DNA from 2 places in the Streptomyces sp. WMMB 714 genome. Region 1 is predicted to be linked to the other one. Evidence: riboswitches for the same ligand, from Rfam matches in the RefSeq annotation. Region 1 holds a riboswitch; the other holds the start of a gene.
What was found. A riboswitch is a leader RNA that binds a small molecule or an ion and turns the genes downstream of it on or off. The one in region 1 is predicted to bind cyclic di-AMP.

Region 1 (6,542 bases):
GCCGCTCGGACCTCCTCGGCCCGCGGACCTCGACGCCGTCGACGACAGCGACGCGCCGGCCCCGAAGCCCGTACCGATCCCCCCGCGGCCCCCGCCGGACCCGGCGGAGGCTCCCGTGCGCCTCCAGTCCACGTACTGGTCCGGGATCTCCTCCAGGAAGCGGGACGGCGGGTTGTACGACGGCTGGCCCCACGCGCTGCGCAGCACCGACCGCGTCAGGTAGAGGCGCCGGCGGGCACGCGTGATGCCCACGTACGCCAGACGCCGCTCCTCCTCCAGCTCCTTCGTCTGGCCCAGGGCGCGCATGTGCGGGAAGACACCGTCCTCCATGCCCGTGAGGAAGACGACGGGGAACTCGAGTCCCTTGGCGGTGTGGAGGGTCATCAGCGTGATGACGCCGTTCTCCTCGCCGTCCTGCTCGTCGGGGATCTGGTCGGAGTCCGCCACGAGCGCGACCTGCTCCAGGAAGTCGGCGAGCGTGCCCGGCTCGTCCTCGCCGCGCTCCTGCTCGAACTCCAGCGCCACGGCGGCCAGTTCCTGGAGGTTCTCGATCCGCGTCTCGTCCTGGGGGTCGTTGGACGACTGGAGCTCGGCGAGGTAGCCGGTCTGCTCCAGCACCGCCTCCAGGACGGTGGCGGGGCCCGCTCCCGCTTCGACGACCGTGCGCAGCTCCTCCATCAGGACGTTGAATCTGCGTACGGCGTTCGCGGAGCGGGCGGCCATTCCGTACGCCTCGTCGACCCGCGCGAGCGCCTGGGGAAAGGTGATCTTCTCGCGCAGGGCGAGCGCCTCGATCATCGCTTCGGCCCGGTCGCCGATGCCGCGCTTGGGCACGTTGAGGATCCGGCGCAGCGGCACCGCGTCCTCGGGGTTGGCCAGCACCCGCAGGTAGGCCAGGACGTCGCGGACCTCGCGCCGTTCGTAGAAGCGCACCCCGCCGACGACCTTGTAGGGCAGGCCGACGCGGATGAAGACCTCCTCGAAGACACGGGACTGTGCGTTGGTGCGGTAGAAGACCGCGACGTCCCCCGCTTTCGCCTCGCCCGCGTCCGTGAGGCGGTCGATCTCGTCGGCGACGAACTGCGCCTCGTCGTGCTCGGTGTCGGAGACGTAGCCGGTGATCCGCTCGCCCGCGCCGGAATCCGTCCACAGGTTCTTGGGACGGCGGTTCTCGTTCCGCTCGATGACGGCGTTGGCGGCGCTGAGGATCGTCTGCGTGGACCGGTAGTTCTGCTCCAGCAGGATCGTCGTCGCGTCCGGGTAGTCCTCCTCGAACTGGAGGATGTTGCGGATCGTCGCTCCGCGGAAGGCGTAGATGGACTGGTCCGCGTCGCCGACGACGCACAGTTCGGCGCGCTCGGGAGCCGGGCCCTCCGCCTCGTGCTCCGGCCCGGCCCCGCCGCCGTCGCCGTCGCCCTCGCCGCTGCGCGCCGTGCCGGCCTCGGCGGCGCCCGTGCCGACGAGTTCGCGCACCAGCGTGTACTGGGCGTGGTTGGTGTCCTGGTACTCGTCCACCAGCACGTGCCGGAAGCGGCGCCGGTAGTGGTCGGCGACGTCGGGGAACGCCTGCAGCAGGTGGACGGTCGTCATGATGATGTCGTCGAAGTCCAGGGCGTTGGCCTCGCGCAGCCGCGCCTGGTACATCGTGTACGCCTCGGCGAGCGTCTTCTCGTAGGCCCCCTCGGCCTGGGCCGCGAAGTCCTCCTCGTCGATCAGCTCGTTCTTGAGGTTGGAGATCTTCGCGCTGAACGCCTTCGGCGGATGCCGCTTCGGGTCCAGCTCCAGGTCCCGGCAGACGAGCGCCATCAGGCGCTTGGAGTCGGCCGCGTCGTAGATCGAGAACGACGAGGTGAAGCCGAGCTTCTTGCTCTCCCTGCGCAGGATGCGCACGCACGCGCTGTGGAACGTCGACACCCACATCGACTGGGCCCTGGGGCCGACGAGCTCCTCGACGCGCTCCTTCATCTCGCCCGCGGCCTTGTTGGTGAAGGTGATGGCGAGGATCTGGCCCGGATGGACACCGCGGGCGGCCAGCAGATACGCGATGCGATGAGTCAGCACGCGGGTCTTGCCGGAGCCGGCGCCTGCGACGATCAGCAGCGGCGAGCCGGTGTGCACCACGGCGTCGCGCTGCGAGGGGTTCATCTCCTCCAGCAGCGCGTCGGCGTCCACGACGGTGCGGCGGGAGCCGCCCCGGTGGTACGAGCCGCCGCCCGCACCGTGACCTCCCCGGCCCTCGAAGGTGCCCGCGAAGAGGTGGTGCGGGACCTCGCCGCCGTGGTCGTCCCCCTCCTCGTCGGGGGGCGGCGGCAGGGGCTCCTCGCCCTGCCCGCCAGGGGGCCCGTCCTGTGCGCGCACCGGGGCGAGGCTGTTCAGGAAGCTGTCGTCGAAGAGGCTGCTCATCGTCGGACGAGTCTAGGCCGTCCCGCTGACAGGGCGGCCGGGGTCCGTCCGGGCCGAGGCCCTGCGCCTGCCTGCGCGGCGGGCCCCCGGGCCAGGACCCTTTCCCACCGCCCGCATTGAATAACGAACAGATATCGGACGTATCACCGATCGGCCTTCACAGCGGCCCCACAACTCCGCTACCGTGCCGTGCCGGACGGCTCGCACCGCTCGCCGGCGAAAGCGCCGGCACGGGCCGTCCCCGCCGAGTCCGGCCGGCTTCACGCCGGAGCCGGGGACCCACCGCGTAGGCGCAGGCCCGCGTACGCACCAGGGGTGAATCGGGACGTACGCGCCGCCGGAAAGCGGGCGCACGGCCCGTAGGGCAGCCTTCCGAACGCCCGAACCCGTCAGCTAACCCGGTAGGCGGCACACGGAAGGAGTTGCCGGCCTTGGCGTCCCATCGCAAGCCGCGCACACGGATACGTCACTCCGCCGCGACGAAGCGCGGAGCGCTCGGCGTCACCACCGCCGCGCTCGCCGCCGTCTCGCTCCTCACGCAGAGCGCGCAGGCGGCCCCGGACGACGGCAAGCCGTCGCTCTCGGAAGTCAAGGAGAAGGTCGACAAGCTCTACCAGCAGGCGGAGAGTTCGACGCAGAAGTACAACGCGGCCAAGGAGAGGACGGACGCCCAGCGGGCCAAGGCGGACAAGTCCCTCGACGAGGCAGCCGAGCGGACCGCGGAGCTGAACGAGGCGCGGCGCACGCTCGGCAACTACGCCACCGCGCAGTATCGTTCCGGCGGCATGTCCGAGACGGCGACGCTGCTCCTCACCGAGGACCCTCAGCAGTTCTTCCAGCAGTCCCACGTCCTGGACCGGATGTCGGGCCGCCAGAAGGAAGCGGTCTCCGACTTCGAGAAGCAGCGGAAGGCGGCGGACCGCGAACGCAAGGCCGCCACGAAGGAACTCTCCTCGCTCACTTCCGCGCAGAAGGAGCTGAAGAAGAACAAGCAGGAGGTCCAGGCGAAGCTCGCCGAGGCCCGCGAGCTGCTGTCGGAGCTGACCGCCGAGCAGAAGGCCCGGATGGCCGCGGCGGAGAAGAAGAAGCAGGAGGCCGCCCGCAAGGCCGCCGAACGCGCGGAGGCGGAGCGCGAGAAGGGCTCCGGCGGCAGCCCGGGGTCGAACGCCTCCCAGGCGGAGAAGGTCATCGGCTTCGCGAAGCAGCAGCTGGGCAAGCCGTACGTCTGGGGCGCGACCGGGCCGAGTTCGTTCGACTGCTCGGGACTGACCGTGGGGGCCTGGAAGGCCGCGGGCGTATCGCTGCCCCGTACGACCTGGGACCAGGTCGAGGTGGGCACCAAGGTCTCCAAGTCCCAGATGCGGCCCGGGGACTTGATCTTCTTCTACGACGACATCAGCCACGTGGGCATCTACGTGGGCAACGGTCAGATGATCCACGCCCCGAAGCCGGGCGCCGAGGTGCGGTACGAGTCGATCGACACGATGCCGTTCCACTCGGCCAACCGTCCCGGCTGACCCGGCTGACCCGGCTGACCCGGAAAACACAGCCCGGGCACAGAGCCGGGCAGGACCGGCCGGCGGCAGACTGAAGTGGTGCGCGGCGGACGCGTTCAGCGCCGCCGCGCACCGCTGTACGTTCAGCCGGCCGGAACCCCGGGCCCCGCGCTCCCGGCCCTCGGCGCCTCCGGCGCAGGACGCTTCAGGCCCAGCGCCTCAGGCCCAGCGCCTCAGGTCCACAGCACCGCGATGAAGATGTTCGCCGTCGTCAGTGCGCCCACCGTGCCGAACAGCGGAGTGGCGACCCTCTCCTCGTCCCGCTTGACGTAGACCAGCCCGAGGATCACGACGAGAAGCGCGAGCTTCACACCGATCTTGAAGTTGTCGACCGGCTCGTCCGCTGCCTGGTTGAGCCCGACCAGCGCCATGCCGGTCACCAGCATGGTGAACGCTCCGTGCAGCATCCCGGGGACGAAGCGCGCCCCGCCCGTGCGCATCGCCTTCATCTGGAAGAAGAAGCCCCCCAGCAGCGCGGCGATGCCGATGATGTGCAGCCCGACGAAGACGTTGATGAGTATGCCCATGCCGGGAGCGTAGCCAAGTGCCCCCGCCCGGCAGGCGCGTGGCCCCGACTCCCCGTCGTCCTGTGACCCGAAGGGTCAACAGTCCGGCCCTGCCAAGGAGTTGGACATGGGGAGAGCCGGTTCCCCGTCTCCGTCCGGGCGCGGGACGAGGCCGGCGGATCGTGTACGGAGTCCGGGCCGAGTTGGCCGGATTCGACGGCGGACCCCATGATCATTTACGTTCTCCCCGCACGTGCCCTCCACGGCGAGCCGCCCGGGCCGCCGCCGGAGCCAGGCCCTTCCCCCGCCGCTCTCCCGTAGCTCTCCCGCGGCTCTCCCGCGGCTCTCCCGCGGCTCTCCTGCGGCAACCCCCCTTCCGCGTACCGTGATTCGGGAGATCCCCGAACCCGCCGGTGGGCATCCTGTGCCGGGCCGGGGGAGATGCCGTGAGGGCCCCGGAAGGCCCGGCGTCCACACCTGCGGCGACCTCACACGGACGGGCTACGAAGCCGCCCCTGCCGCGTGGACAGGCCCTGCCGTAGGGCACAATGCGCCTTTCACGAACGGTGTTTGAGAGGCGGGGTGCGCAGTGGCCGTGGACACGGCACGGGACGGCACGACAGGCAGCGGCAGCACGAGCGGTGAGACCGTCTCCATGCGCAAGTCCACGCCCGCCGAAGCTCCCTCCGGCAAGCACTCCACCCGCTGCACCTGCGGCGACTGCCCGCACGGCGCGCGGGAGGGCCACCGGCACGCGCTGTCCGACTTCCGGCAGCGGCGCGACGAACTCGCCGCCGGCGAAGGGCTTCCCGCCGCGCTCGCCCACTCCCCCGGCGCTTCACGCCAGTGGGTCTCCGACGAGTTGACGCGCGCCGCCCGTACGGTCGCCGAACGCAGTCGCGAGGAGGGCGCCGTACGGCTGGCCGCGCTGTGGCGCCACACCGTCGTCGCCGTGTGGGGGGCCGTACTGGCCCTGCTGCTCGGGCAGTTGCTCACCGCGATCGCCGTGGGCTGGTCCGCGGCGCGTACGGCGTCGCTCGTCGCCGCGTTCGTCTGCGCCGGGCTGCTCTCCGGCGCCGCCTACCTGCACCGGGCACGCGGCGGGGCGCTCGCGCCGCTCATCGGCGAGGACAACCGTCTCTCCACCTCGCGGACGGTCGCGGCCGCCTGGATCGTCTTCGCCGTGTACGACGTCCTCGTGCTCGCGCTCGAACTCGCGGGGCGCTCCGGGCAGGCCGAGCGCCGCGAGCTGCTGGAAGGGCTCGAACTCTCCCAGGGTGCCGGGCTGCTGACCGTGCTGGCGCTGAGCTGTGCCATAGCTGTGTTCGTCCGCCGGACCGTCGCCGTGCGCGTCCAGCACCAGCGGCTGCAGAAGGTGCGCGCCGACCGCCCCCGCGCCTCGGACCTGCTGACCGACGACGCGGGCCGCGGCTCGTTCTGCGACGTGCAGTTCGTGCTCATCAGCGGCGTCGCGGTGATCTTCGCGGCTGTGCGGCTGGCGCGCCAGCCCGACCAGCTGCCGGACCTGCCCTGGAGCCTGGCCGTTCTGGTCGTGGTCTCCGCCGCCACCTACCTCGCGGGCAAGTACGCCGAAGGCGGCCGCCCCGTGGTGCTGTCGGTGGTGCGGGCCCGTGAGATCGGCGACCTGCACGCACCCATCCGCACCGGCGACGACATCGAGATCCGCGGAGCCGGCTTCGTGCCCCCCGGCTCGGACGAGCCCGACCGGCTGGCCCGGATGGTGGTCCGCGTGGGCGCCGTGCACGTACCGGTGCCGCTCATCCCGGTGGGCGGCGGGTTCGCCAACCCCACCGACTCGACGCTGACCGTCCCGGTCCCCGTGGAGGTCGAGCCCGGCAAGGTCGAGGTCCAGGTCGTCACCGCCGCCGGAGTCGAGACCAACCGCTATCCCATCGACGTCGCCGACTGACGCGCTCCCGCGAAGGGGACCGGAGCAATTCGGCCCCGCGGAGGGGACCGGAGCAATTCGGCACCGCGAAGGGGACCGGAGCCGCGGGCCGGTTGGTCCGCTCTGTCGCGAATCACCGGGCCCGGAACGGAGTCCGGCACCCCGGTT
Region 2 (6,542 bases), on a different contig from region 1:
GTCCGCCGGCTACGCGGCGTGCTGCGACGCCCTCGCCGTCTTCGACCTGCGGCACCGGCTCGCCGAGGTGACGGTTCCCACGCTGGCCGTCGCCGGGCGCCAGGACCCCGCCACGCCGCCCGCGTACGCCCGGGAGATCGCGGACTGCGTCCCCGGTGCCGCCCTGGTGGAGGTCGCGGGCGCGGCCCATCTCGCCACAGCCGAACGCCCCGACGCGGTCACGGCCGCGCTCCTCGTCCACCACGACTGCCTGCCGGGCGCGACGCAGTGGTGACCGGCTGATCCCACCGCTCGGGGCGGCGTGCACCCTGCCGACGGCTGACCGTACGGACCGCTGACCGCACAGACCGCTGACGGGACGGGCCGCTGGCCGGACGGGCGGCGGAACAGCCGAACGCCGCGCCCCGGCTCACCCGGACTGCGAGGGCGCGCGACGCTCTCTCGCGCTCAGGGGCCGCCCGCCATACGCTGATTCGCATGAGCTGGACTGCGCGCAGCATCCCCGACCAGAGCGGCCGCACCGCCGTGGTGACCGGCGCCAACAGCGGCATCGGCTACGTCACTGCGCGCGAACTGGCCCGGCGGGGGGCTCGCGTGGTGCTCGCGTGCCGCAGCGAGCAGCGGGGCGCCGCCGCCCTCGACAGGCTGCTCTCGCAGGTCCCCGAGGCACAGGCCGAGCTGCGGCTTCTGGATCTCGCGGACCTCGCGTCCGTGCAGGGCTTCGCCGAGGCGCTGCCGTACGAGCGGATCGACCTGCTGATCAACAACGCGGGCGTGATGGCGGTGCCCTACGCACGCACAGCGGACGGCGTCGAGACGCAGTTCGGGGTGAACCACCTCGGTCACTTCGCCCTGACGGGGCTGCTGTTGGAGCGGCTGCTTGCCGCCCCCGGCGCCCGCGTCGTGACCGTCTCCAGCATGGCGCACGCGCTGTCCAACATCGACATCAACGACCTCAGCAGTGAACGCCGCTACCGCCCCATGCTCGCCTACGCCGCGTCGAAGACGGCCAACCTGCTCTTCGTCCGCGAGCTCGCGCACCGGGCGGCCCACAAGGGAGTCGATCTGACGGTCGCCGCGGCCCACCCCGGTTACGCCGCGACCGAGCTCCAGGTCAGAGGGCCGCAACTGGCCGGGAGCGCGCTGTACGAACGTCTCGCGCGGCTCAGCAACAGGGTCTTCGCCGCCTCCCCCGACCAGGGCGCGGCGCCCTCGCTGTACGCCGCCACCGCGCCGTACGTGCACGGCGACTCCTTCTTCGGACCCCGCATCCTCGGCGTACGCGGCGGCCCCGGGATGTCGTGGCGGGCCTCCTGGGCGCGCAACGACATCGCCGCGGGCCAGCTGTGGGCGGCTTCCGAGCGTCTGACGGGGGTCACCTACCGCGGCCTGTGACTGCCGGGACGGTTCGCGGCGAGACGCACGGCTGACTGCCGGGACGGTTCGCGGCGAGACGCACGGCAAGAGGCAGGCGGGAGGCACCGCCCTTGGTCCGCGGCCGCGCTGTCGGCCATAGTGGCCTGCGTCCGGGATCGAAGCCGCGTGCGGTGTGCCATCGCACAGCTCGCCCCGGACACGCCCCGGGCGAGCACAGTACGTACGCCCTGTCGCACCGCGCGGCCGGCAGCACCCGGCGACACCCGCGTCCGGGCGCAGGGAACGGCGCAGGAGAGGAGGCGAGCGGTGATCCGCGTACTCGTCGTCGACGACGACTTCATGGTCGCCCGGCTGCACAGCGCGCTCGTCGAGCAGGTCTCCGGGTTCGAAGTCGCGGGAGCCGTGCACAGCGGAACCGACGCTCTCGCCGCCGTACGGGAGCTCCGCCCCGATCTGGTGCTGCTGGACATGTACCTGCCCGACCTGCCCGGCCTCCAGGTCCTGCGCGAACTGCGCGGCGGCGCCGACCCCGAGGAGGGGCCAGACGTCCTGGTCGTCACCGCAGCCCGGGACGCCGAGACGGTGCGCGGGGCGAAGCGCGGCGGAGCCGTGCAGTACATCATCAAGCCCTTCGAGGGACAGCTCCTGAAGGAGCGCCTGCGCAGGTACGCCGAGCACCGTGCCGCTCTGGCGACCCTGCACGCGCCGCAACAGGACGACGTGGACAGGCTGTTCGACGAGGGAGCAGGCAGCGGGGCCACGCGGGCGGCCCCCGGCGCACCCGGCGCCGCCGACCCGGACCGCGCTGCCGCGACCGGCAGCGCGGCTCCCGGGCCCTACGGCCACGGGAGCCCGGCAGGCGGGGCCGCCCCCGCCAGGCTTCCCAAGGGCCTGACCGAGCAGACGGCGCGGCTCGTGCGGACGGCCCTGGAGGCCGGCACCCGCGGAGCGGGGGTCTCCGCCTCCGAGTGCGCCGCCCGCAGCGGCCTCTCCCGGGTCAGCGCCCGGCGCTACCTCGAGCACTTCGTCACGGCCGGCACGGCGCGCGTCACCCTCCGGTACGGCACGACGGGTCGGCCCGAACGGCGCTACCACCCCCTGGGGGCGGCGGAACGGGGTTCCGTTTCCGGCTCCGGACGAACGGCGGAGGACAGCGTGATTCCCACCACAGACAATTCGTGAGCAGCGTCACACGAATATCCCGGCCGTACGGGGGCTCTGTTCAATTCCCCAGTTCAGCAAGGCGACTTGGCTGTTCATGCGCCGGTAGGTGCCCTATTCAGTGATCTTTTCCTTCTGAGACATCTGTCTGCTTTCTTGTGGTCGCGAATTCCTTCTGCTTAACGTGCGGTCGCCACCGCGACTCCGGAACGGTGGCCCCGCCGCCGGGACGCCGAATCCTGCCGCCCGGCACGGGCAATCACGCAATCCCGGCGGCAGGAGTGGGGGAACCAGGTAAGTGCCGTACGTGGCTGGTCGCACGTACGGCTAGGGGTGAAGCCGTACGCGAACGCCCCCTCGTGTTCGCGTGGGCCGGGCAACTCCAGCCCGAATCCGACAGCTCACCTCGCAGGCGTAGGAGAGGAACTGCCCTATGTCCGGACGCGGTCGTCACCGTCGTCAGTCCAATCGCCGCATCACGCGGAGAATGTCGCGTGCCTCGCTCGCCATCACCGCGGGCGGCGCCGCGGGTATCGCCCTTCCACTCGTCGGCACGGGCAGCGCCCACGCCGCTTCGGTGAGCACCTGGGACAAGGTCGCCGAGTGCGAGTCGTCGGGCAACTGGTCCATCAACAACGGCAATGGTTTCCACGGTGGCCTGCAGTTCACCCAGAGCACCTGGTCGAGCTACGGCGGCACCAAGTACGCGCCGCGCGCCGACCAGGCGACCAAGGACCAGCAGATCGCCATCGCCGAGAAGGTGCTCGAAGGGCAGGGCCCCAAGGCCTGGCCGCTGTGCGGCCCGAAGGCCGGCCTGACCCAGAACAGCGGGGCCCCGGACATCTCGCCCGACAGCGAGTCCGGTTCGCAGTCCTCGCAGAAGGAACAGCAGAAGCCGAAGCCGAAGCCCGAGAAGGACAAGGCCGAGAAGGACAAGGCCGAGGACGCGTCGGAGTCCGAGCCGCAGGGCTCGCGTTTCCACACCGTCTCCCGCGGTGACACGCTCTACCGGATCGCCACCGACGAGAACGTCGACGGCGGCTGGAAGAAGCTCTACGACGCCAACCGCGAGACCGTCGGCTCCGACCCGGACCTGATCCTGCCCGGCCAGAAGCTGACCCTGAAGGGCGGCGGCAAGGCGAAGCCCTCCGCCGACAAGCCCGCCCAGGACTCCGGCGCCACGGCAAAGAAGTCCAGCGCCACCGAGTCCTCCGCGGAATCCGGCTCCCAGGGCGGCTTCTCCGCTCCCGTGAGCGGCGGCACGAGCACCCCGTACGGGGCGTCCGGCAGCAGCTGGTCCAGCGGCAAGCACACGGGTGTCGACTTCTCGGCCTCCACGGGCACCGGCGTGAAGGCCGTCTCGCCCGGCATCGTCGTACAGGCCGGCTGGGGCGGCTCGTACGGCAACCAGGTCGTCATCAGGCACGACGACGGCAAGTACAGCCAGTACGGGCACCTTTCCTCGGTGTCCGTCCGTGCCGGCGAGGAGGTCTCCGCGGGCGAGCAGATCGGCGCCGTCGGCGCGACCGGCAACGCCACGGGCCCGCACCTGCACTTCGAGGTCCGCAACGGCCCCGCGTACGGCTCGGACGTCGACCCCGTCGGCTACCTGCGCCAGCACGGCGTCGGCCTCTGACGCCACCGGACGCACCCGGAGCGCGGCCGCCGGCGGCACCGCACACCGCAGGGGCGGCACCCGCACGTGTCACGCGTGCGAGTGCCGCCCCTTCGGCCTGTCCGCGCCCCTCCCCCGGGCATCCGCCCGGCCGCACCCGGACGTTCGCCCGGCGCTCCCGGGCGCCCCTCACCCCCGGCGTCAGGGCTGGAAGTGCTCGTCCGCCGCCACCTCGACCTCCAGCACGAGCGGACCGCTTCTGTCCGCCAGCTCCGGCAGCAGCCCCTCCAGTTCGGCCCGGAGCATGGCGTGGTCGCTCACGCGGCGGGCGGGGCAGCCCAGAGCGCGGGCGGCGGCGGCGATGCCGACCTCCTCGAACGCGGGCCAGGGCGCGGAGCGTCCGGCCTTCTCCGCGAGCCGGTCCATGATCGCGTACCTGCCGTTGGCGAGGACGACGAAGAGGACGCCCACCCGGTAGTGCGCGGCCGTCCACAGCGCCTGGATCTGGTAGAGCGACGACCCGTCCCCCACCACCGCCACCACGGGACGCTCGGGCGCTCCCATCCGCACGCCCACGGCGGCCGGCAGCGCGAACCCGAGCGCGCCCATCGCCGCGCTGAGGAAGCCCAGCGGTCGGCGTGCGGGCACGAGCGCGTGCAGGTCCGGCCGGCTCGACGGGGTCTCCTCGACCAGCACCGTCTCCGGCGGAAGCAGCCGGGCCAGCTCGGCGAGGACGTGCGCGGCCCGCAGCGGCCCTCCCTCAGCGGGCGGAGGCGGCGGAGCCGGCCTCTCCCGCCGGGGCCGCCGCCGCTGCGGCGCCCGCCCGGCACCGGCGACGCCCGCGGAGGGCCCGCCGCCCGCAGCGGGCTCTGCCACGCCGTCCGCACCGGCCGCGTCCGCCAGCGCCTCGCAGAACGCGGGCAGCCGGGCGACGACGGCCAGTTCGACCGGGGCCCGGCGCGCCTCCGCCGGGTCGTCCGTGACGAGCGCCAGCCGCGTGCCCGGCCCGGTCAGGGCTCCGCTCTCGTAGGGGTACTGGCGGAACACGGGAGCGCCGACCGTCAGCACCAGGTCGTAGGGGGCAAGCACCGCCCGCAGCCTCGGGCGGTCGGCCGGCAGGTGCCCGGCGAAGCGGGGATGGTCCTGCGGGAAGCCCGCCCGCGCACCGAACGACTCCTGCCACACGTCGCAGTCGAGCCGTCCGGCCAGCGCCGTCAGGGCCTCCCAGGTGACGGGATGGTCCGCCCCGGCGCCCACGACGAGTGCCGGGGCGGATGCCGAGCCGAGAAGAGCGGCGACCTCACCGGCCGCCGCGGTGTCGGCGGCGGCCGGCAGGCGCAGCTCCTCCGGGGCGGGGAGCGGCAGGCTCTCGGCGGGCCGCGCCCAGTCGTCCATGGGCACGATGACGAGGGCGGGGCCCCGCATCGTGCGGGCGGCGTGCACGGCTCTGGCGAGGGCGCCGGGGACGTCCTGCGCGCGGGGCGGCGTCTCCGTCGTCACCGGGTAGTCGCCCGCGAGCTGCTCCAAGCGCCCCGCGAGGAAGGGCTCCTGGACCAGGTGGCGCCGGTCCTGCTGACCCACGATCACCACCAGCGGCGCCTTGTTGACGCGCGCGGTGGACAGGGCGCCCACGGCGTTGCCCAGCCCTGCGGTGGTATGCAGCAGGGCGAGGGCGGGGGCGTCCCGTGCGAGGGCGTATCCGGTGGCCGCGCCCACGACGGAACCCTCGTGGAGCGCGAGCACGAAGCGGATGTCGTCGGGGAGGCCGGCGAGGAAGGGCACCTCCGTGGAACCGGGGTTGGCGAACACGGTGGTCAGGCCGTACCGGCGCATGACCTCCAGGGCGGCCTCACGGACGGTCTGCATGGCTGCGGGTCTCCTGGTTCATGGTGCGGCTGCGGTCCGCGTCCACGGCGGGACGGCACGTCGCGGTACGGCGGGGGTCGGGCGCCGTCCGCGAACGCGCGGGCGGGTCAGGCGTCGGACGGCGGCCGGTAGCGGACCTGCGTGAGGATGCAGAAACCGACGACGACGATCACCGCGTCCATCCACACCGCGGCGGCCCACCCGCCGGTCTTGTCGCGGAGCACGCCGCTGATCGCCGGGGAGAGCACGGCGCCCATCTCACCGATGAGGTTCTCCATCCCGAACGCGGAGCCGCGCAGCCGGGGCGGCGCCAGCTCGGCCGTCAGCGCGTGGCCGACCGGCTGGAGGGCGTTGAAGAAGAGGCTCGCGGTGAACAGCAGCAGTCCCATGATCCACAGGGACGGCCGGGCAGCCGCGCTGAGGTACCAGGCGAAGGCCAGCGTCAGCACGGCCTGGACGCCCGTGAAGGTCAGCATCATCCCCTTGCGTCCCCAGCCGCGGCGCAGCCCGTGGTCCGAGAGCC

Region 2: it holds a riboswitch for cyclic di-AMP, as region 1 does, so the genes downstream of both, H181DRAFT_RS06590 (transglycosylase family protein) here and H181DRAFT_RS05355 (C40 family peptidase) in region 1, are expected to answer to the same signal.

The regions. Positions count from the first base shown of each region.
Region 1 covers NZ_FMHJ01000002.1:592,480-599,021, forward strand. Annotated here, with positions in the region: gene pcrA (DNA helicase PcrA) at 1-2,403, opposite strand, end outside; cyclic di-AMP (ydaO/yuaA leader) riboswitch at 2,636-2,827, shown strand; gene H181DRAFT_RS05355 (C40 family peptidase) at 2,835-3,920, shown strand; gene H181DRAFT_RS05360 (hypothetical protein) at 4,133-4,486, opposite strand; gene H181DRAFT_RS05365 (hypothetical protein) at 5,121-6,395, shown strand.
Region 2 covers NZ_FMHJ01000003.1:272,018-278,559, forward strand. Annotated here, with positions in the region: gene H181DRAFT_RS06575 (alpha/beta fold hydrolase) at 1-274, shown strand, start outside; gene H181DRAFT_RS06580 (oxidoreductase) at 478-1,395, shown strand; gene H181DRAFT_RS06585 (response regulator) at 1,684-2,559, shown strand; cyclic di-AMP (ydaO/yuaA leader) riboswitch at 2,789-2,966, shown strand; gene H181DRAFT_RS06590 (transglycosylase family protein) at 2,972-4,174, shown strand; gene H181DRAFT_RS06595 (thiamine pyrophosphate-dependent enzyme) at 4,355-6,019, opposite strand; gene H181DRAFT_RS06600 (MFS transporter) at 6,127-6,542, opposite strand, start outside.